Regions from separate parts of the Paenibacillus sp. FSL L8-0436 genome, predicted to be linked through region 3. Evidence: predicted binding sites of a transcription regulator. Region 3 holds the regulator's gene; each other region holds the start of a gene.
What was found. Region 3 encodes LexA, which represses DNA repair genes until DNA is damaged. Its sites were predicted from a motif close to CGAACATATGTTCG; they were not measured.
Positions count from the first base shown of each region.

Region 1: a site for LexA is predicted at 1,518-1,531, ahead of NSS79_RS01080 (putative DNA modification/repair radical SAM protein). Genes of this name have one in related genera too.
Region 2: a site for LexA is predicted at 3,171-3,184, ahead of ruvC (crossover junction endodeoxyribonuclease RuvC). Genes of this name have one in related genera too.
Region 4: a site for LexA is predicted at 2,812-2,825, ahead of NSS79_RS18305 (YolD-like family protein). Genes of this name have one in related genera too.

Region 1 covers NZ_CP151955.1:214,070-219,883, reverse strand. Annotated here, with positions in the region: gene NSS79_RS01095 (hypothetical protein) at 112-303, opposite strand; gene NSS79_RS01090 (hypothetical protein) at 491-901, opposite strand; gene NSS79_RS01085 (LytTR family DNA-binding domain-containing protein) at 894-1,343, opposite strand; gene NSS79_RS01080 (putative DNA modification/repair radical SAM protein) at 1,575-2,885, shown strand; gene NSS79_RS01075 (TIGR03915 family putative DNA repair protein) at 2,885-3,769, shown strand; gene NSS79_RS01070 (hypothetical protein) at 3,935-4,123, opposite strand; gene NSS79_RS01065 (hypothetical protein) at 4,350-5,036, opposite strand; gene NSS79_RS01060 (vWA domain-containing protein) at 5,170-5,814, opposite strand, start outside.
Region 2 covers NZ_CP151955.1:5,876,072-5,881,885, forward strand. Annotated here, with positions in the region: gene NSS79_RS27160 (SpoIID/LytB domain-containing protein) at 1-753, opposite strand, end outside; gene ruvB (Holliday junction branch migration DNA helicase RuvB) at 798-1,805, opposite strand; gene ruvA (Holliday junction branch migration protein RuvA) at 1,859-2,476, opposite strand; gene ruvC (crossover junction endodeoxyribonuclease RuvC) at 2,473-2,976, opposite strand; gene NSS79_RS27180 (BofC C-terminal domain-containing protein) at 3,213-3,983, opposite strand; gene fabV (enoyl-ACP reductase FabV) at 4,188-5,378, shown strand; gene NSS79_RS27190 (ABC transporter permease) at 5,460-5,814, opposite strand, start outside.
Region 3 covers NZ_CP151955.1:4,228,583-4,234,396, reverse strand. Annotated here, with positions in the region: gene NSS79_RS19215 (hypothetical protein) at 1-661, opposite strand, end outside; gene NSS79_RS19210 (TetR/AcrR family transcriptional regulator) at 964-1,218, shown strand; gene NSS79_RS19205 (hypothetical protein) at 1,269-1,514, shown strand; gene NSS79_RS19200 (multidrug efflux SMR transporter) at 1,515-1,892, shown strand; gene NSS79_RS19195 (L,D-transpeptidase) at 2,309-2,647, opposite strand; gene lexA (transcriptional repressor LexA) at 2,776-3,402, opposite strand; gene NSS79_RS19185 (LysM peptidoglycan-binding domain-containing protein) at 3,696-4,109, shown strand; gene NSS79_RS19180 (DUF896 domain-containing protein) at 4,220-4,429, shown strand; gene NSS79_RS19175 (hypothetical protein) at 4,480-5,007, shown strand; gene NSS79_RS19170 (HAD family hydrolase) at 5,043-5,814, shown strand, end outside.
Region 4 covers NZ_CP151955.1:4,044,015-4,049,828, forward strand. Annotated here, with positions in the region: gene NSS79_RS18285 (alpha-glucosidase/alpha-galactosidase) at 1-75, opposite strand, end outside; gene NSS79_RS18290 (AraC family transcriptional regulator) at 349-1,209, shown strand; gene NSS79_RS18295 (hypothetical protein) at 1,324-1,584, opposite strand; gene NSS79_RS18300 (hypothetical protein) at 2,159-2,380, shown strand; gene NSS79_RS18305 (YolD-like family protein) at 2,459-2,782, opposite strand; gene NSS79_RS18310 (hypothetical protein) at 2,971-3,369, opposite strand; gene NSS79_RS18315 (hypothetical protein) at 3,605-3,796, shown strand; gene NSS79_RS18320 (C45 family peptidase) at 4,110-5,240, shown strand; gene NSS79_RS18325 (GrpB family protein) at 5,327-5,814, opposite strand, start outside.

The DNA.
Region 1 (5,814 bases), 3.4 Mb from region 3:
TAATATTGTGAATATTCGGCTTGTTCATCCACCAGACATTCCTAAATACCCAATCCATGAGCGGGTGTTTAGGAAAAGCACGAAGGGACGCGGTCCCCGGCGGCCTGATTTTTATTTTTTACGCCGTTGTTTCGTCATCCGGTTATACATCACAAACGCAGCTATAATCGCGCCGATCATGCCGACACTGGTCGCTGAATCATTGCCCATGCCAAACAGAAGGCACAGGTTGGTAACCACACTTCTCGTAAGCAGCGCGACCAATATCAGCATCAACGGACGCCAAATGTTATATCCTCTCATCCCTGCAACACCCCTGACCTAATTTTCACAAATCGGCAAACCCACGCAGCCTAAACCATCAATCTAATCTACTATTAGATGCTATTATAGCATAAGTAGGAATGCGCATACATTTTGGCCAGATTGCAGAGCCAGGAGTAACTGATTCCTTGGGAATAACACTTTCAGCCCCCCGCCCCGCTGCAGCCTACTTCAGTATCTTGTTCAGCTCTTCCACTCTTTTTCGGCTGTCTATTCTAGCGTAGAAATAAAAAGCTATGGTGTGCATTACAACCGACAATAACAGCATTCCGGGCCACCAGGGCAGAATAACGTGAAACATATCTTGTGAAAATAACCAGACAATCAGCATTCCGCCCGCTATTGTAATAATGGAGGAAATCAGAATATTCCAGAACGGCTTTAAGGTGAAATGATTCCATAGGGCATCGTACATAATTCCAAATAATACGGCCGATATTGCAGCAATCCCCGCAACATGCCACAGGTATACCATACTGATCGGTTGTTCCCTATAAAAAACCGTTAACAGTAACGTTACCCATAAGGATGTCACCGTAAATACTTGAAAAAAAGAATGCTTGAACTGGCTAATCATGATATCTCCCCCTGAATTGTTTAATGTAATAGCGGCTGACAAAATAACTGGAATGATCCATGAGCACCACTTGAATCCTTGCGTTGCTAGTGGATGAAAACTCTTTAATATAGCCCGTATTGATGATGGTTTGATTATTAATTTTCATAAAAAGGGCTGAATCCAGACTTTCGTCAACATACTTCAACCGTTTATTGAGCAAATACCTTTCTCCGGTAATTACACGTACGCTGCACATGCGGTCTTCCGCTTCAATTACAGCAACCGTACTCCACCCGATTTGAACATGGCGGTCATTTTTCGCGTTGATCACTACAAGCTTTTTCTCTGCGGTATGAATAGCCTCTTTAATGTTCCCCCAATATTCCTTTTCCGCAGGATGGGTACTTACTTTGGCGACACCCCGGTCTAATGCTGAATCGGCTTCAAATATAACGTTCAATGCTGCAGCCTCCTTTCACAACTAATCTTATAAGCAAAACCTTGCTAAAACTATAGTATTGCGTTTTCTTGCAAAATCCTGCGGCTTTGTTGCACGGCGCGCTGCGGCGCATATGCACTGACACGAAAGGACACCCTTATGTGTGTATTTTTATGTATTTGTTTGATTTTGACAAGAACATTTGTTCGGGTTATACTTTTCCCAAGTGAGGGGGATATGATCGTGGATATCATGGAGAAACTCGAAATTTTAACGGCTTCGGCCAAATATGATGTGGCCTGTACCTCAAGCGGATCAGAACGCAAAAGTCAGGCTGGAGGCATGGGCAATGCCGTCAGTATGGGCATCTGCCACAGTTTTGCGGCCGACGGCCGCTGCATTTCACTGTTAAAGGTGCTCATGACGAACAGCTGTGTTTATGATTGCGCCTATTGTATCAACCGCAAATCGAATCAGACGCGCCGGGCTGCATTTACACCGGAGGAAATCGCAGACCTCACCATGCAGTTCTACCGCCGCAATTACATAGAAGGCCTGTTTCTCAGCTCCGGCATTATGCGTAACCCCGATTATACAACCGAGCAGCTGATGGCCGCTCTGGAGCTGCTGCGGAACGTCCATCACTTCGGGGGCTATATCCATGTGAAGGCAATTCCCGGCGCAGATGATATACTGCTGTCCAGACTCGGCCTGCTCGCCGACCGCATGAGCGTCAATATTGAGCTGCCCTCCAAGGAGAGTCTGGGCCGGCTTGCTCCAGATAAGAGCAAACAGTCCATTCTGAAGCCGATGGCCCTTATTAAAGAGAAGATAAACGAGAATTCTTCGGACATTGTCAAATACAACCACGCTCCCCGCTTCGCACCGGCCGGGCAGAGTACACAAATGATCGTAGGGGCAACACCGGATACCGATTACCAGATTCTCAACCTCACGGAAGGGTTGTACCGGAAGTATGGGCTGAAGCGTATCTTTTACTCTGCCTACACCCCGGTGGTAGAGCATTCGCTGCTGCCTTCCCTGGACACCAAACCGCCGCTCCTGCGGGAACACCGGCTCTATCAGGCTGACTGGCTGCTGCGCTTCTATGGCTTTCAGGCCAAGGAGCTGCTGGATGAAGCGGCGCCCAATTTCAATCCGCTGCTTGATCCCAAATGCAGCTGGGCCATCAATCACCGCGAGCAGTTCCCGGTTGAAGTCAACCGTGTGCCGTACGAAACGCTGTTGCGTGTTCCGGGCATCGGTGTAAGGAGTGCTCAGCGGATTGTAAAAGCACGGCGGGCGGGGACATTGGATTTTTACGCGCTGAAGAAGCTCGGTGTCGTGCTGAAGCGCGCTCAATTTTTCATTACCTGTAAGGGGAAAATGCTGGAGGGGTTAAAAGTCGGCGAGCATACCCTGCTTCGTTCACTCATGTCCGGCCAAGAGCTGTCCCCGTTTCTACAGCCGCAGTACGAGCAGCTTTCCCTGTTCGATGACACGTATTTGGCAGCCTTGCCTGCAGCGGGAGCGGCAGGACTGAGGAAAGGAGAATCCTCCTGATGTTCAAGACGGCCGCTCTGGCTTATACCTATGACGGCAGCTTTGAAGGCCTGCTATGCTGCGTGTTCGAGAGCTACCAATGGAAAGAAACTCCGCTAACCATACATTCGGAGGGTGAAGGGCAAGGCCTGCTGCTGGAATCCAAATGGATTGAGACCGACAACGCCAAAGCAGACCGCGTGCTGCGCTCGATACCTCTGCGCATCTGTCCTGAGGCCGAAGAGCTTGTCCGTTTAGGATTCTGGACATGTACGCCAGACAAGGAACTGCTGCTGCTGAATTTTCTGTATCTCGGCTTCACGCATGGCCGCAAGGTTATGGACATGCTTGCCGATGATACCGTGAACGCCTTGCAGAAGGCGGTACAGCATCTGCGGCGGGAAGGGCATCTCTTTCTCGGTTTTGTGCGGTTTTCCGTTTACGGTCCGGTCATGGCAGCGGTGATTGAACCCCGCAACTACGTGCTCCCTGTCATTCAGGAGCATTTCTGCGACCGGTTTCAGGGCGAAAGCTTCATGATCTATGACAAGACCCATAGGATGGCGCTGATCCATCAGCCCGGGCAAGAAGCCATTATTCCACTCCAGGAATGGATACCCCCGGAGCCTGATGCGGCTGAGGAGGCCTATCGCCTCCTGTGGAAGAAATTCTATACTGCCATCGGTATTCAGGAGCGCCGCAATGACCGGCTGCGTTCCTCCCTGATGCCCAAACGTTACTGGAAGCATCTTACGGAAATGGACGGGGGCACTGCGGCGGTACCGGCGCTCACAGCAAAACAGGCGCAAACTACACGACTGAAGAGCAAGGAGCGGCGTGAATTGCACCAAGTAGAAACAGCTGCGTCGTCCTTACAAGGACGAGATCCGTTTCAGCGAGAATGATAAGGACAATTTACAGTACACATTTTCTCATCACACGCGGAGAAAGGCGTTTCGCCACCAGGTAGTTTTTTCGGTAGAGGTTTCTGCTCTAAAAGCACAAAGAGCACCCATCCAGGTGCTCTTGCTTATGCTTCTCCAGCTTGAAAGAGCAAGCTTGCTTCCGGGCTACCGCTCGTACCAGTATCCCGGAATGCCCCGCTCCAGCCGCATCAATGCTTCAAGATAGTAATAATCGCCCCAGATGGTGTAGTCATCCGGGGACTCGCCACCTCTAACGGAGTACGAACCATGCTTCAGCAGACCTTCCGCTTCCTCGGCACCCTGCGTGGAGTAATGCTCTGCCAGTGACTTCACTGATGCCTGCGGAGCGTCAAAGCTTTATTGCGGGCCATCTTGCTCTTAGGGCTTCATTCCATGGACCACATCCAAGATTAAGAGTATATTATCAGAATCCAGATTACCATATTTTGTATTATACTTAAATAAAGGACGATCACCACAATGTCCGTTTTACTTATGTATAGTTTATTTTCTCAACTTATTTGGCAGCCCTACTCAAATGGATAGGACTAACCAACAATTAATTCCAGCGAATTTCCAAAAAAGAAACATCATCACTGGCAACATGGTTATACGATGTTTCAATCATCTGTCGAAGTTCCGCGTTTTCCGGATACCTTTTCCAATTCCTGTACCCCATTAGTCCGTCCGTGAATATTTGTATACAATTCGGTCCACCGGAACCTTTTGCAAGATCCATAGACAGAATAGAAGGTCCTTCTCCCATAACACCATGACAAGTCGACCAACGGTTCCATTGGGAAAACCCGCTTACTAAGCCTGGAATCTCAGTGCCATAATCGAAGAAACGAATAGCTGTATCTCCCAGCCAGGCTACGGTGATCTGACCCTTGTTGCTGTCAGCCATGTAGCTAATCTTCCCGCATACAAATGTAGTCTCGCTGCCCTTCAAGCGTTTCTCCTCCAGTACTTCACGGAAGAGGCCGCCAATATGCGAAGGGAGTTCATAATGGTTGATCATATTTGTAGCCGGGGCGGTCATTTGCTGCAAGCCTGAAGATAACTTGTACTTTACAACTTCGCTGTCCGCAGAATTAAACCAATCGGATTCAGACATGAATTGCAGCAGAGAATCCCCTAGGTATTTTGCTGCTAAATTTCCGTAAAAGGACTGGCTGACCCCATCACATACACAGAACAGGATGCTGTCATCCGTTATTTTATAGGTTATATAGTCCTGCCCCATATCATCTCCCTGCCGTGTCTCTCTGGAACGGGCATAGGTGCAGCGTATGGAAAAAGGCCCTGCTTGCAGTGACGACAGAGGATATTCCAATCGTTGGTCAATCTGAAATAATCTCATCTCTAGCATCACTGTCCTATCGTATCGGAGTAGACGCAGATATCTGGAAGCCTAAAGATACCATTTCGTGACTGCTGCCAGGCAGCATCATCAGAGCTCCGCTCTGCAGAGTATAAGAGAATTCAGTCATCATCTTACGGTAGCTTTCCGGAAGTGCAGAAGACATGTTTCTGAGTTTAAGCGCATAGTCATCCTTCAGATTCATTCCGGGCAGAATCCCCTTCCAGTTCCGCGGGTCGTTAACAGGCTCTTCGAGAAAATGATCATTTATAAAAATGTTCTCAATAAGCACATTCCCATCAGGCACACTCATCTCCATGATCCGTTTGGCCACCGGCTCGGGATCCTCTCCGGTATGCACGCCGTCAGTCATGTGGCAAATCAATGGAGCCGGACACTTCTGCATAAGGGGCAACTGTTCCAGAAGCAATTCCTCCGCTCTTTGAAACGCAAGTGCTGTATCCGTAAATCGCATGGGTGTAAGCTCTGGCAGCGTCGCCGTCCTGGCAATTTGATCGATCGCCTTGATGCCTCCCAGCAAGTCGTCCACCTCGTCACTGTAAGGAAGAATAGCGATCCGATAACGTGCTGCAATCCGGCTCCCCTTAGTGGAGCGGTAGACCATTTGCTTTATGGTAGAAACCAATGCTTTTTTCACTAA
Region 2 (5,814 bases), 1.6 Mb from region 3:
TGAAGCAGGAGACAAGACAAGCTGGGGAAGTGCAGCCGCAACTTCGGTCTGCAGGGCGGAAAGCTCACTTTCGCCAGCAGCTTCGCCGACCCATACCTGCGTCTTGGCACTGCCGTCCGCTCCAGCCACCATTACCTTCCAGGCATCGAAATTGGCTGCCGTCAGTGCCTGGAGAGCAGCATCTGCTTCCCCAGTGGAAGCGAACTCTCCGGCAGACAAGTGTTTATTGCCCTTCACGGCTGACGTTTGGCCCGCCGGGATGGACAGTCCCGCTTTCCCTACGCGGGTAAGGCCTTCTTTGGCAGCATTTTCACTGGCGTACGGACCTGTGTACAGCTGGTATGCATTAACCCCATTACGTGAGGTTACCAGCAACTGCGGCTTATCGGATGTAGACTGCAGCTTCTTGGCAGCATCGGCAGCTGCCTGCCAGGTGGCAGCTTCCATAACCTTAACCTTGTAGCTATCCAGACTTACGCGTATTTTGCTGTTGGCTGGAACCGGCAGCAATGAGGCTGCCCCACTCTGGCCGGAGAGAAAATTGAAGTCCTTAGCAGACTGCAGCGTCACGTATGGTACGGTTAATTTATATTTGCTGCCGATATCAGCATATATCGCAACCCGGATGTTTGCACTGGATTCGGCATGGATATCACCTGCAGGAACCAGGAAGCTGCCTGCAATCAGTGTTGCCGCCAGCAATCCCCGGCCCAGCAGTCCCATTCCTGTCAGTTTGCGCCTCGCATGATTCATCGTGAAGCCTCCTAAAAGTTTGTTGTGGGTCTAGCATTTCAACTTTAATGCTGCTCCGGAGGAAGCGGAAGACCCAGGTGATGATAAGCCGCCGGGGTTACCATTCGTCCCCGGGGAGTGCGCTGCAGGAAACCGATCTGCAGCAGATAAGGTTCATACACATCTTCAATAGTCTGGCTCTCTTCGCCTATCGTGGCGGCAATCGTATCCAGCCCGACAGGACCGCCGCGAAAGGCGGTGATCATCGAGTGCAGCATCTTATGGTCTATGCTGTCCAGCCCGCGCGGATCGACCTGCAGCATCTTCAGCGATTCACCCGCAATATCGGGGGTAATGATTCCGTCACCGCGCACCTGGGCGAAATCGCGGACCCGCTTCAGCAAGCGGTTGGCAATCCGCGGTGTTCCCCGGGCACGCAGGGCAATCTCTTCAGCGGCATCGCCCAGGATCTCAATGCCAAGCAGCTCGGCATTGCGGGAGACGATGAAGCTCAGCTCATCAATCGTATAATATTCCAAACGGCTGACTACCCCGAAGCGGTCACGCAGCGGCGCCGACAGCAACCCGGCCCGCGTGGTGGCTCCGATCAGTGTAAAGGGCGGCAGATCCAGCCGCACCGAACGGGCGCTAGGCCCTTTGCCGATCATGATATCGAGCGCGAAATCCTCCATCGCCGGATACATGACTTCTTCCACAGTCCGGTGCAGGCGATGAATTTCGTCAATAAACAGCACATCGCCTTCCTGCAGGTTGGTCAACAGCGCTGCCAGATCCCCGGGCCGCTCAATGGCCGGCCCGGACGTCGTCCGCAGATTCACACCAAGCTCGTTGGCGATAATGTTCGCGAGCGTGGTTTTGCCAAGACCCGGAGGCCCGTACAACAACACATGATCCAGTGCCTCACTGCGCATTTTGGCTGCTTCAATATATATTTTCAGGTTCTCTTTCACCTGTGTCTGTCCGATATATTCGCCCAGATAACGGGGACGCAGACTTAATTCCACCGCCTGCTCGTCCATCATCAGATTCGCCGATATAATCCGGTCATCCATCTATTTCCTCACTCCGTTCTTCAAGGCTGTCCCTTTAGGCAGCTGCTTTAAGCTTATTTGGCGATATACAGCAGCCCCAGCGCCTTCTTCATCAGCACATCGACAGTCCCTGTATCTGTGCCTTCTTTCTTCATCGTCAGCCATACCCGGTCCAGCTCTGCTTCGGTATAACCGAGCGCTTTCAGACCGTCTCTGGCTTCCTGCCACGGCAGGGCGGCATTCTGCTCTTCCATCGGTACCGCAAATAACCCGGTCTGCATGGAGGCGGCACTCAAACCGTCCAGCTTATCCCGCAGATCCAGAATCATCCGCTGTGCCGTCTTCTTGCCAATACCCGGCAGCTTGGTCAGGAAGGTGATATTCTCCTGATAAATCGCCGAGATCAGTTGGTCCGGCGTACCGCCGGTCAGAACCCCCAGCGCCACGCGCGGTCCGATGCCGGACACCTCAATCAGCTTGCGGAACAGCTTCTGTTCTTCCCTTGTCGGGAATCCGAACAACAGTGTGGCATCCTCCCGTGTCTGATAATGGATGTAGATGGTCACGGGTCCTTCCGACTTGGCGAACGCATAAGGATTCGGGCAGAACACCCGGTATCCTACACCCTGGACATCCAGTACCACATACTCCGACTCCAAATGTACTACCGGTCCTCTTAAGTAATCTATCATTTTCGCAATACCTCATTTAATTTGGAATTAAGACTCACCGAATGGGCGTGGCAAACAGCCACCGCCAGCGCATCGGCCACATCGTCGGGCTTAGGAACAGCGGACAGCTTCAGCAACAGCTTCACCATTTCCTGTACCTGCTTCTTCTCAGCCTTGCCATAACCGACCACAGCCTGCTTCACCATCATCGGTGTGTATTCGGCGACGGGAAGCCCGCGCTGCACGGCAGCCAGAATCAGCACACCCCGTGCCTGGGCCACCGGAAGCGCAGTTGTCACATTGCGGGCGAAGAACAGCTTTTCCACTGCCACTGCGTCCGGCTTATATTTATCTATCAGCTGCACCATGCCCTCATAGACATGCAGCAGCCGTTCTTCCTCAGGCGTATGCGCCTCGGTCTGAATACTGCCATATTGAACCGGCGTCAATTTATTTCCTTCCTTATCGACGAAGCCAAAGCCGACAATCGCCAGCCCCGGGTCTATTCCTAAGATGCGCAAGCCCAATCTCTCCTTCTAACAGGCAGGATATTCCACCGTATTCATCCATTGCCCGCTCTTAAAGCGAACATATGTATTCCTTCTACCCATTATAGCAAAAATCCCTCTAGCAGAGAAAAAAATTTGCCTGCTCTCCAGAAATATCACAACATATAAATGTTGCCTCATTTGTAACCCTCATGCCAAAAGGCCCCCGATCATAAGATCGGGGGCCTTCCAGTACTTTTCTCTGCTGCTTATTCTGACTGCATTGCCTGCTCTGCCGAATCGCGTGCATAATCGCTGAATGTCGACAGCACGCTGTTGTATTCCTCAATGTCCTGCACCCGGATTCCTTCATGCAGCTGTTTCATGATCCCTTCGGGGAGCGAAGACTTCATGGAGCCCATGTCCATCTGAAAAAAGGTCTTCAGCACTTTTTCCGCTGCCGGCGGACCTTTGAACAGGCTTAAATTCCCGTGTGCGTCAACACCGATATAAGCATCCTTTTTGGTCAGCGGCGAAAGATCATTGACTCGATGCTCCAGCCACAAGTCGCCTTCCTGGCTAATCCAGCCGTTCCAGCCCGGATGTTTCTCTATCAGCACTTTAAGCTGCCCCGGATTCCGCTCTCCTGAAAGGGTCTGTACTTCTATGCCCGTCACATAGACCGTCTTCAAATGTACCGTTCTGCTGACAGCGTCTTGGCTAACCGCCTCCAGCAGTTGTTTGCTCTCTACAGCGGCACTGCCGTCTTCCTCGCTGTTTCCGATATTATTAGAAACGGCTGCCACCGCGGCCACGCTGTCACCCTGCCCTCCGGTCTGCTCCGGGCTGTAGGTTTCGCCTAACGACTCCACCGGTATCGCCCAGTCTGAATTGCTTAACAATCCGCTGATCTCCTCCGGAACCTGCATGCCGCGCCAGGCCACTACCGTCAAAGCGATACAAGCCGCTCCCACCCAGGGAGCCTTTTTCCAACGTCTCCACCGCCGCCACAGTTGTTCTTTCAAACGAAAAGCATTCATGTTAATCCCTTCATTCTGCTTTTTCCCTATTGTGACCTGTGAAGGAAGCAATTATGCGCTTAACAGGAAAAATTGATCTTCAACGCTTCCCGCTGTCCTGCAGCAAAATAATTTAATTTCAAAACTTATCTTTCTAAGCTATCATTTGCTATACTCTATATTAGCGAAAATTAAGTTAAAAACTAAACAAAGGGGATTTCCTTGATGATTATTCAGCCCAAAACCCGCGGCTTTATTTGCACCACTGCCCATCCTGAGGGATGCGCCAAGCAAGTGGAGCAGCAAATTGACTATGTAAAAGCACAGAAGAAACTGAATGGTCCGGCTAATGTTCTCGTGATCGGCGCTTCTACCGGATACGGTCTGGCTTCGCGGATTACCGCCGCTTTTGGTGCAGGCGCGAATACGATTGGCGTGTTTTTTGACAAGCCCGCTGAGGGTGCCCGCACCGCCTCTGCCGGCTGGTATAACTCCGCAGCACTTGAGCAGCAGGCGGCGAAGCTTGGCCTCAAATCACACAGCATCGTCGGCGATGCTTTCTCTGATGCGATTAAAGAAAAAACGATTGAGCTCATTAAAGCCGAATACGGCACAGTGGATCTCGTGATCTACAGTGTAGCTTCCCCCCGCCGCACTCATCCGGTAACGGGAGAAACCTTCTCTTCTGTGATCAAACCCGTCGGCAGCGCGTATACGAACAAAACGATGAACTTCCACTCCGGTGAAGTCTCTACCGTCACCATTGAGCCAGCGACAGACGATGAGGTCCGCCAGACCATAGCCGTAATGGGCGGTGAAGACTGGGGCATGTGGATCGACCAGCTTCAGGAAGCAGGCGTTCTTGCAGATGGAGCTACTACCGTTGCCTATTCATATATCGGGCCGGAAGTTACCCACCCGATCTATAAGGACGGAACGATCGGCCAAGCCAAAAATGATCTAGAAAAAACAGCAATTTCTTTAAATGACCAGCTTAAGCCACAAGGCGGTCGTGCCTTTGTCTCTGTCAACAAAGCTCTGGTTACCCAGTCAAGCTCAGCTATTCCTGTGGTACCGCTCTATATTTCAGCACTATACAGAGTGATGAAGGAAAAAGAACTGCATGAGAACTGCATCCAGCAGATGTACCGTTTGTTTGCCGAGCATTTGTACAACGGCGGCGAGGCTGCTGCTGATGGCAGCCACCTGATCCGGATCGACAATTGGGAAATGCGTGAGGATATTCAGACTGAAGTGATGCGCCGCTGGACCGAGCTGGAAACGGATAATGTCCCTGAACTTGCCGACCTTGCCGGATATCAGGAAGACTTTTTCAATCTGTTCGGCTTCCGCACAGAAGGTGTGGATTACGAAGCTGAAAGTGAGCCTGCAGTGGATATTCCCAACCTGGTATAAGTGTATTCAGCGTTTATAAATAGCAAAGAAGCCGTTCCCTTACAGGAGCGGCTTCTTTGCGGGCATTTACAGGCATAAGCATTACCCGGCCAGTGCCGATTTAATCTGTCTGGTGTAGAACAGACGGACAACACAAAAGTAAACGAGCTGAATGATAAAGAATAGGCTGAGTACAAGAACGGATTCTTTAAACATTGAATAATTGAACATGTGGGACAGAGTGGTAAGCGCCACCGCTCCATGCACCAGTGCGACAACGATAGGAGCGAAGAACAGCAGACTGATTTGGCGGTTCAATATCTTGCCCAGCTCTCTTTCGCTCAGTCCCAGCTTGGAAATGGCCTTGAACTTTTGTTTATCTTCATCCAGGTCACTGTATAGCCGGAAATAAAGAAAGCTTCCAGCAGAGACAAAAAATACAATTCCGATAAAGAAA
Region 3 (5,814 bases):
ATATCTCATTAGAAGCCAGTGTACTGAAGTCCACGTTATAAAATCGCTCGATTTCTCCTTGCGTGAGAGCTACGGAATAGATTTTCCCATCGTATGGAATCACCATGTCAATCGAAGCAGCTCCGGGGAATTGCGCGAATAATCGGCTTGTTTCTTCCATAAGCAGTTTGTTTATTTGGTCGCCTGCAGAAAAGTAATCGATGTAATCTTCTTTAGTAATGCCGGAGGTTGGGTTCGCTTCTTTATATGCCTGGTAGGTCTCAAAAAAAGTAACCGTTATATTGTCTGTCCCGACGTTTACATCTTTTATAAAAGTTTTACCTGTAAGGTTGGCGGTATAAGCCAGCACCTCATCAGCAGATAAAGGTACTTGATCAGCAGACGTTGCTTGAGTGGGGTTGACAGTTCGTTCGGCTGAGGGTGAAGGGGGTGGGGCAGTTGTAGGTTCTGCTGTAGCCTTAGACGTTGGTTCTGTTGCTGGAGATAGACTTGATTCAGTGGTTGGCTTGGCAGTAACCATCGGTGTTGCTAGCGCCGTAATCGAAGCAGTAGGATCATCTGACTTGTCTTCGTTCCCGGTGGTAACCAACCCTATGATGCCGGCGGCTATTAAGACCACCCAGAACCACCAGATTTTATAGAATGGTTTGTTCTTTTTCATCTTTTTCCTCCCGCCTGTAAGGGTGAATTCCTGTATAACTCTAGGATAGCCCATTCATTCACCTTACATAAGTATGGATTAGACACATGCGCGTAACCAAACTTAAAGAGAACGGCCAATAGCGGAACGAATAGCTGATCTTCAAACTATATGGTATTTATTACCCATTTTGTGGGCATTGCAAGCGTATGGTGTATGTTCTTTATTTTATTTTCTGCTTGCGGAAAAGCCAGGTTATTTATACTTATATTGGTTTGACAAAAAAACCGTCCCGACGGTACAGTTGAAATTGGGGTGATAAGGTGACTATACATAACAACAGCTCCAAGAAAAAAATGATTTTGCAAGCGGCCTCCTCCATTGTTCGTGATCAAGGGGTGGAACACTTAACTCTGGAAGCTGTGGCCAAAGCGCCAGGCGTGAGCAAAGGCGGTTTACTGTATCACTTTCCTAACAAGGAACAACTGGTTTCCGGCATGGTGGATGAGCTGACCCGAAACTTTACGAAAGATGTTCAGAGCCATGTAGAGCAGGACAAGCAACAAGCTGGTAAATAGAGCAGGGCATACATGAATCTACTTTTTATGGTTTTGGAGAAGGCAGTGACATGAACTCGGTGCTGGCAGCAGCTTTATTTACGAATCCGAGCTTATTGACAAACATGCAGGAGAAATATGCTGAATGGCAACATAATTTTGAAAATGACGGTGTGGATCCACTGCGGGCAACCATTGCCCGACTGGCGACCGACGGACTCTGGTTTGCGGAAAAGTTTGGACTGGCACCGCCAGATCTGGAGTTAAAAGAACGCATTTACAAAGAATTGATGGACGGAGTAAAGGAGGAGAAGTAAGTGCCGTATCTGTTTTTGGCGATATCCATTGCCAGCGAACTTGTAGGAACTTCGATGCTCAAAGCATCGCAAGGATTCACCAAAATAATCCCGGTAATCGTAATGCTGATTAGTTTCATTTGTTCGTTCTTCTTTTTGTCGTTGTCCCTGAAGACTATTCCATTAAATACGGCCTATGCAATTTGGTCTGGAATCGGAGCGGTAGCTACAGTTCTGATCTCGGTACTGATCTGGAAAGAAAAAATAAATACAGGCAGTGTAATAGGAATAACCTTAATCGTCATTGGTGTGATTGTGCTGAATTTGCTGGGTCCCGGACATGGTTCTTCTGATGAAGCTGCCGAAACACAACAAACCAGCCTTTCCGATAGAGCCTAAGCCGAAGCTGTTGAAATAAAGATCATATACAATTTGTTCCAAACAACATTATAATGACGAAATAACAGTACCCTGCCAGAACGGTGGGGTATTTTCATATTCAAAAATACAGGGGAGTGAGTGAAAGTTGTCTGTGCATCGGGGAAATTTATTCTTTAATGGAATTGGCGTGTTTAGCGTATTGATGTGGCTCATATCGGTTGTAGCTTGTATTTACGCATTCGTACTATTGGTTAAACTTGCCCGGAGAGGAATAATAGCTTTGGATTTGTACATATATGCTAAAAATCGTGAAATACGCGACCGATATGAATCAGTAGACAGGAAAGACCCATATTAAGCACAATGAAAAACACCCTTGATCATTTCTTGGTGATCCTTAGGGTGTTTTTGCTTTTTGTCTGACCACCATACTGTTACTCCCTTATTGTAACCCGTGTTCCAATAGGCACGATTGCTGCAAGGGCCAGCACATCCTCATTGTACATGCGGATACAGCCATGGGAGACCATATGACCGATGGAGGAAGGGTCATTCGTTCCATGAATGCCGTAATGTGGTTTGGATAGACCCATCCAGAATGCACCAAAGGGTCCGCCAGGCTTAGGCTGTTTGTTAATGATAGTGTATTCTCCCACCGGTGAAACGGTAAGCATGGTGCCAATACCGACAGGGAACCCTCGGGTAACGATGTTATTGTCAAGCAAATAAAGCATGCGCTGCGACAGATCAACAATAATCCGATAATTAGGCATAGGTTCAGCACTCCTTTGATATCAGAATATGTGCGGAGTGCTGTTGCTGTTCGAAGGAAATGTTTGAAAAGGGGAAAGGGCTGCTTCACTTGAAAAAGCGAAGCAGCCCTTAAATATGAACAATAATATTAATGGATATCGCGGAAGAGACCGATAACTCGTCCCAAAATCGTAACGCGGTTAAGACGGAGGGGTTCATAAGCCGGATTCTCCGGCTGTAGACGAATGTGGTCACGTTCTTTGTAGAATGTCTTGACTGTAGCTTCGTCTTCTTCAGTCATGGCAACGACGATATCGCCATTGTCAGCAGTCTGCTGCTGGCGGACGATTACGTAGTCACCATTCATAATACCTGCTTCCACCATGCTGTCACCGAGAACGGAGAGCATAAATACCTTGTTGTCCCCCACATAGTGGGAAGGTAGTGGGAAGTAATCTTCGATATTCTCCGTTGCGGTAATCGGCACCCCGGCGGTGACCTTACCTACGACAGGAATACGGGTAACCGTCTGTACGAATTGATGTACATTCTCGGAATCTTCCTGGCCGAGCAGCTCAATTGCACGCGGTTTCGTAGGGTCGCGGCGGATAAGGCCTTTCTTCTCAAGCCGGTCCAGATGGCCGTGCACTGTGGAGCTTGAGGCCAAGCCTACAGCTTCACCGATTTCCCGGACGGACGGAGGATAACCCTTGCTACGGACTTCGTTACGTATAAATTCCAGGATCGCCAGTTGACGACTCGAAATCTTTGACATCGGAATCAACCCCATATAGTATGTTTGGGAAAATTATAACATAGAACTTCCGTTCGTACAAACATAAGTTCTAACAATCTGAGATTAATAGTGGAAATAGTAGCTTTTTACCATATTAGTATCTAATAACGGCTTGAAAATGGCGGGAAAAGGCAAAGCCGGTGCTGGAAACTGGCACATTTAAGGATACGAAAAAAAAGCGAACAATTGTTCTAAAAAATCTATTGATCAAAACACATGTTCGTGTTATATTATTTTCGAAAGTAAGAACAAGTGTTTGGAGGACGATGACAATGTTAAAATACAGTACATACCGCAGCATCTACGAAGAGGCCGGTGAAGTTGAATCTACTAGAGGACAATCTGCTTCTAATCATATGAATGAAATGAAACAATCCGCCGCCGCTTTATTTGCAGCGATCTTAGGATTATACCGTAAAGAATATCTGGTGAAGCTTGTGCTGGTCTTTATGCTTGTTGTATCCGGATTTACAGTTGTTGGTAATGTTTTTGCGAGTTCAGCATCATTAGTGAAGCAGGAGAAACGGGTAGTAGTTGAACGCGGAGACACGCTCTGGAGTATCGCCCTTAAGAACAAACCAGCGGGTATGAAGACGGTCGTATATATAGAAGGAATTAAAAAAACAAGCGGTTTGAAGAACGGGAACATTCAGGCCGGAGATATACTGACATTGCCTGTGTATTAACTTCATCATAAGCAGTATAGACTGACGTAAAGAGCTTTCAGGGGGTAGACCTTGACAAGCTCTTTTTCTCATGGCAAAGTTAGAATGAATTTATAGGGGAGGGGAAAGCATTGAATATTGACGAATTGGTCGCACGCATCAATGAACTGGCACGCAAACAGAAGAATGGCGGCCTGAGTGAAGAGGAATTGGCTGAACGGGCCAAGCTCCGCGAGATTTATCTGGGCAACATCCGCAGCAACTTCCGGGCTCAGCTCGACACCATTGAAATCGTGGATAATGATGAGCATGAACAAGGCAACAAGGGACTCAAACATTAGTCCAGTGTGTCTTTTTCATAGATATTACAGGATGACTAGGGGGAACTGACATGGCCCGTTCTTGGGAAAGAATGGTTCAACGCAACACACAGCAGGTCAACAAGCAAAGAAAGAAGCAGGGCAAGGATTCCATTTATGCTTCTTCGTCAAAATCAGCTGCGAAAAACAGTGATATCTTTAAGGGCCGCAACATTGCGTTTCCAGTTGTTCTAATGCTGCTTGGAATTATGTTCTGGGTGGTAGGCTCGATCGACGAGGCCAGAGGCAGCGGCATCCTTGCCAATTGGCTGGGCGTCGTTCTTTACTTTGCGCTGGCGGCACTTCTATTCTTCCGGCGTCCGTATCTGAAGGTTGAGCGCAACAGAGTGTCTACGATTAAGTATAACCGTGAACGCTGGCTGCAGGCGGGAGATATTGAGAAGATCACTTTGTCCCGTGGAGTGGTTGTGCTTAAATATAAGGGCAAGCGCAAACAGTGGATTTTCTCCAAGCTGATTAACCGGTATAACACTGAGGCCATGGGTGTACGCCTGGAGGAGTTCGGCAAAGCCAATAACATCGAAGTAGTACACGAGTAGGAAGATATAACAGCATAGGGAGAGGGAGAAATCTAATGCCAATTACCGCCGTACTATTTGATCTTGACGATACATTGCTCTGGGATGAACGGAGTGTTGAAGAAGCCTTCCGCAATGCATGTGAAGCTGCAGGTGACTCCATTGATCCTAAAGAGCTTGAAGTTGCCGTTCGCAGGGAAGCCAGGAATCTTTATGAGACTTATGAGACGTTCCCTTTCACAAAAATGATCGGGATTAATCCTTATGAAGCACTTTGGTCCAATTTCTCAGCTGGAGAACAACCGGAGTTCCGTAAGCTCCAACAGTTGGCTCCTGTATACCGTAAAGAATCGTGGCGGCGTGGTCTGGCCTCCCTCGGTGTCGAAGATGAGGTGCTTGCCGAAACGCTGGCAGACAGGTTTGCTGCCGAGCGCCGTAGCCTGCCTTACATGTATGAAGAGACGTTACAGGTGCTTGATGCGCTCCGCGGTAAGGTGAAGCTGCTGCTGCTCACAAATGGTTGCCCGTCACTGCAGCAGGAGAAGCTCGACGGAGTGCCTGAGCTTATCCCCTATTTTGATCATTTAGTCATCTCAGGCAGTTTTGGCAAAGGAAAGCCGGACAAGGATATCTTCCTGCATGCTCTTTCGCTGCTGGATGTAACCCCTGAACAAGGGATCATGGTCGGCGACAAACTCACGACGGATATTAAGGGCGGCTTGGCCGCTGGCCTGACTACTGTCTGGATCAACCGTACTGGCAAATTACCAAATCCTGAGATTCAGCCGGATTATAGAATCGGCCATCTCTCTGAGCTCCTCCCCCTGG
Region 4 (5,814 bases), 180 kb from region 3:
TGTCGCCATGCAGTCACCCAGAACGTTTTTGGCAAAAACAGTGCTTCCTGCACCGATAAATGTAATTTTGGACATGAACAATACGCCTCCTGTTGGTTGCGGTAAGAATGCCTGCCATAAGCAAATAAGGAGTTTATGCAAGGATGAATAGGGCAGATGATTGCAGTAACGACAGTCATTATCCGCTGTTTTTTTGCTATATTCACTATAAAATAGAACGCCAGAAATGAGTATGGAGAAATACAAGTGAGATATGGATCTTTGTTGCATTTGGAATCGTAATGTAGTAGCCTGAGATTAAATGCAATATCAATATGACTCAGTCATTCATGTATGGGAGGCCCTTCAATGAATCTCGAACATTCGTACTTCACTGCCAGCTTTAATCTCGTACCAGAAGAGCAGGACATGGCCGTATTATTCAGTGGTGAAGGCAGACCCGTACCCGGACACAAGATCGGCCCCTCCGTGCATGATTACTTTTTAATCCATACCGTGCTGGATGGTGAGGGCTTCTTTCAAAGCGGGAATGTCTCGCGGCACTGCCGGACCGGAGACACATTTGTTATTTATCCGGGGTCCCTATTCAGTTACCAGGCTGACAAGGACAGCCCCTGGCACTACGTATGGGTAGCCTTACAGGGGGAAGCTGTTACGGCACTGCTCTCCGATGCCGGGATTACCAAGGAACGGCCGTTGCTGCATTCCGGGAACACCCGCGAGCTGCACAGCCTGTACGAACATATTCGCTTGGCCTTCCAGCAATCCCCTTATCCCCGGCTGGAAAGCCTGGAGGCCTCCGGCTGGACCCGGCTGCTGCTCCACCAGTTCGGGCTGGCCAACCTCAGTGTCCTTCCAGCCCGTCCCAAAGAAATGCCCGAGGTCATTGACCGCCAGATTGACCAGGCGATCCGTTGGATCTCACTGCAGTTCCACCAGCAGATCAGCATCGACCACATGGCGGCGACGTTGGGTTATCACCGGGTGCATCTGTCCAAGGCATTCAAACAGAAGACCGGTTTGTCTCCCAAGCAGTATCTGCTGAAGATGCGGATGGACAAAGCCAGGGAACTGCTGGGGGGAACACTCACCATCGATCAGGTGGCCTCATCCGTCGGATTTAACGATGCCCTCTACTTCTCCAAGCAGTTCCGCAAATACACTGGCATGCCGCCGAGCGAGTATCGCGCCGTTCTCCGTGAGAGTTAAGGCGAATGATGAACAACCCTGACGGAGTTCACCGGCAGGGTTGTTTTAAAACCTATTAGTCACTATATATGTTCTTGCGTACTTTTAATCTAAAATGCCCGTCTAAGCGCAGCTTTATTTTCTGTCCGACTTGTCAACATATTGACCTGTCAATGGATCATAGTGCGGACGTTCCCCCGCGATCTTAAGCTCAATCCGTTGCACCGAATACAGCAGCTCCCCGAAACCGATAAAAAACACGCCAATCAGGCAGGACCAGATGAACAGATAGAAACCGGCAGATAATGTGCCCATATTCATGGCTACAGGAATCGAAGCAATCAGTCCAAGAACAATTATACCGCCGCCTAAATATTTTAAATGTTCGCCCTTCATGGACTTCCTCCTATCTGCAGAACAGACTCTTTATAATTTGTCAAAATTCATCCCGATTACGCCTGCAACAAGACTAACCAGTAAGTAGACAATGATCATCATGAATAAAACTCTAAACAGGTTGACCGACCTTCTCATTGTTCCTTCACCTCCTGTTAGCCCGCCTTATGGGTTTCAAATTTATCCGGTGGAAAAATGAAATCCTAAATTATTCCAACGGCTACTCGTGCTAATTGTAGTGTTTCAATACCTTCCCGTCAATGTTGCTCCTTGCAGCGTATTAGTTAATTGATGCAATTGGGGTGATGCGGTATACTGCTGTGTAGACTTTATACTATATAGAATGAACTTAATAACTACATAAAAGGGCAAAAGTAGCGGAGGGGAAATTTGGAACTGTAGGAGCGAATGCGTTCGCCTTTGTCTGCGGATTTCCACCGCGAACAGCGGTACAAATCAAAGAAATCTGCAGACAACAGCGGCCGGAAGTCCAAATATTCAGCGTAGCTACGCCATTGCCAAAATAATTACTTTCAATCTATATAGTGCAGAAATGATAAAGGAGGTTGTCCAATTGAAGGAGATTCGAATGCAATCAAAAGACCGCGCAGTAAGCTTCAGACTCATTGAAGAGTCCGGAGAATTTATAGTGTTTGACATGTCATTGTCTGGCCCCGCGCGGGATAGAACAAGCTACAGCGGAACAAGTTTTGAAGCGGCCTGGAAAGCTGTCGAGGCTATAATAGGGGTAACGGCTATACCGGACGAGTTCAAACCATACGCATCAACATTGTAGTAACAAGCAGAATGCAAAATCTTTTATGACATGAACATATAAATTTTAAAGAAAGGGTCCCAGGATTGGGACCCTTATTTATGTAGTCGCTTGAATAACATCGTCAATCTTAATCCAATCATATTCATACTCAATCTGTAATTTGACCTGTCTCAGTTGCAGGTCCACCGACATGACAACGCCCCTGATCTTATGGTCTTGTTCTGGATCGAACAGCGTAATTGTGATCTGTTCGTTATAACGCTTGGAATAAGCAAGTACTTGATCTATTAGCTCCCATTCCTGAGCATCGAGCACGGGTTTGCTTCGCAGACACTGTTTTTCTTCATCCTGGATGATTCGGCGTTTGTGCTCCGGAGTCATCATCCGGCTGCAGTCAAATATGCTGTCAAATTTCTTCATGTTGTCTGACCTCCTCAGCCCCATAAATAAGAACACTTGTTTGTATTATAACCATCTATGAGAATTTAAAGCAACGGAAAAATCCGCCAGTTGAACACTGGCGGACTGAGAGCTAAACGCTATTAGATTGAATATTTCACCAATAAAGATATGCCCGATTCACCGCGACGACCAGGTTATGGGGACAATTACTTCAAATTCTCCACCGGCATGTTCATTAGGAAGTACTGAATAGCCAATTCTTTTTCAATCGTCTTCAATACATCGTCTGTCGTACTCTCGTACACAAACGTTTCCTGCTTTAAATACGTTAATACAATATTGCAGCTATGGTCAAAACTGGCCAGAGCTTTGCTGTCTTTCTCTTCCAAATCCAAGCGCATTCGGGTAACAAGAATTAAATATTCTTCAATCAAAGCCATCCGGTACGCATCTTTCAATACGTCAACTTGTCCCCAAGCATACACGCCCCCCTCTATTACTTCAGAAGAGTGCTCCACATACTCAAGACTTGAGTTCAATAACAGCAATTCGATCCGTTCAAGGATCTCCTGATAAATTCCTTTGATACCTTTCCTTGTATCCACAACCATTCACCTCTCCAACTCCATTTTTCTGAAAAAATCAACCTATCCGTCCTAACCTGGAGGGTGCTTGGGTCTAGATTCACTGTAAACAGTTACTTTAAGAATAACCCGGTTTCAAGCTAATGTATATAATAATAATACAATATTGTAACCATTATGTCTGTTAAATTCTTCTAATCCTGTTTAATGATAAGTAGAGATCATAATGCCACAGTTTCAAAAGGAAGTGAAATGAATGAGAAAAATAGAAATACAGTCGGCCTTGGAGCAAAGTATGAAGCAGCGTGTTCATCTTGTGAGCGGTGAAACTTTTACCGGCCTTTGTGAAATTGACCATCCTTCGGATTCCTTAAGCATTTCAACAAATAAAGGTATACTTACGGTACCTTTTTGGACCATAAAACGTTTTGTTCACAGCAGAACATAGTCATACCATCCTGGCTTTTTTCAAAAAAATCAACCCGCCAACATACGGACTGGCGGATTGATTCATGTACACATTTCATGCAATTATTAGCTGAATTTGAATCCCAAACTTATATCTATAATTTACCATCCAAATGCCATGAATACAAGAAAATTCAACTGTAGCCAAGCATATTGCACATATAGGGCGTGAAATAACTTCACCTTGGAACCACAGCGTCCGATTCAGCATTGTCACGGCTTTGCCGCCGTAGCGGTAACAGTTTTATAATAGAGCTACTCTGCGCAGAGAGTAAACGTAGAAGGAGCTTCACATGGACCTCAAAACATCCATTTACCAGCATATTGTTACGGAAGGAACACATTATGAAGTCGGGCGCGCACTAGGGGCATTTTATAAACACGACACTGTTTTTATGTCCTTTATGTCCTCGCCGTTTATGGGCAGTCCGCCGCTCCATCCGGCTGCCGCTGATAAGGCAATGAATATGTTCGAGAAATATTGTCCCGGGGTCAATCAGGAAATCAAAGGTTTCGCCGATGAAACCGGCATCCGGGAAGAAGCGGTCGTCTTTTACTTCTCTTATTTCCAGTCAGCCGGCCATTGCAGCCAGGCAGCCTTGCGAACCGGTCCTATAGACGAAAGCCGTACATATCACATGCGGACGTACGATTTTGGCTGGGAGGATGCTCCCTATAATCAGCTTTTGCTGAGCACTACCCGTGTGACGGGCAAGCCCCCCCACATCGGATTTTCACTTCAGCTCTTCGGCCGGTATGACGGCATGAATGACGAAGGTCTCAGCGTGACCACGACCTCCGGCAGAATCCGGCCAGAAATGACAGGTGAGGGCTTTGTGTTCCCGGGAGTGGTTCGGGCCCTGCTCGATGGCTGTACTACAACCAGTGAAGCTGTTACCCTGCTGCGCAGCATGCCGATTTCCGATTACAGGAACTTTCTAGTGACCGACAGGCACGGTTCAATGGCATTGATCGAAGCAGCGGGGGCACATAAGGAAATTGAGGTTTATGATGCCAGGGCGGCGAGCCTTTCCCAGCTTGTCGTTTCCACCAATCACTATACGCTGCCAGCCATGCAGCAACATAACCTTCAGCTGATGCATAACTCGCAAGCGAGGCAAGAGGCGATGTACTCGACTCTCTGGAACAGAGGAACGGACTATAATCCGCTGGAAGCAATGAAACAACTGGCAGGTCAGCACCTGCCGGAAGGCGTCTGCTGCCATCACTATGGTGAAGGCTTCGGGACGTTATGGTCGATCGTTTGTGACAATGCCTTACGGGAGGCACATATATGCTTCGGTTCACCCATGATTAACCCTTGGAGAAGCTTTGGGTTCAGTGATCCGCCGGGCATAAACGAATATACCGCCACTTTGCCTAACGAACAGTCCGACGCACAGTTTTGGAGCAATATACTTTAAGAACCTTTCACGTTAAAAAAGAGCGGAAACCGGCTGACCTGTTATTCAGGGTCCGGTTGCCGCTCTATTCATACTTTTTTCTCCGCTCACTGCATGGCTTTGTTTAGGATTGAATGTACAAAAGCTGTCTTGCCCTCCGTATAGGCTTCTCTGTCATTGCGGTATTGTTCTGCCAGGGCCAGCTTTACTTCCTCATACGCCCGAACCGCAGCGGGATGACTCCGCAGATAGTCCCGGAAAGCGAGATGCTCCAGATAACCTTTACCGTCCTTGGGACATACATATAGATGATAATGCATCAAACCGTCATCCTTCTCGCACTCGAATACCTCTCTGCCTTCGATCCCAAGATTTCCAAGATGCACATAACCAAATTCCCGGAACCTCTCAACAATATCAGGCAGTGCCTCATAGCTCTCCATCACAAGATCGAGGTCTATAATCGGTTTGGCCGCCAAACCTTCAATAGAGGTACTGCCCACATGCTCGACAGCAATGACAAGATCTCCGAGGATCTCAAGCATCCGCTCTTTGATTCTGCTGAATTCGGCCTTCCAAGCGGGATTATAAGGAA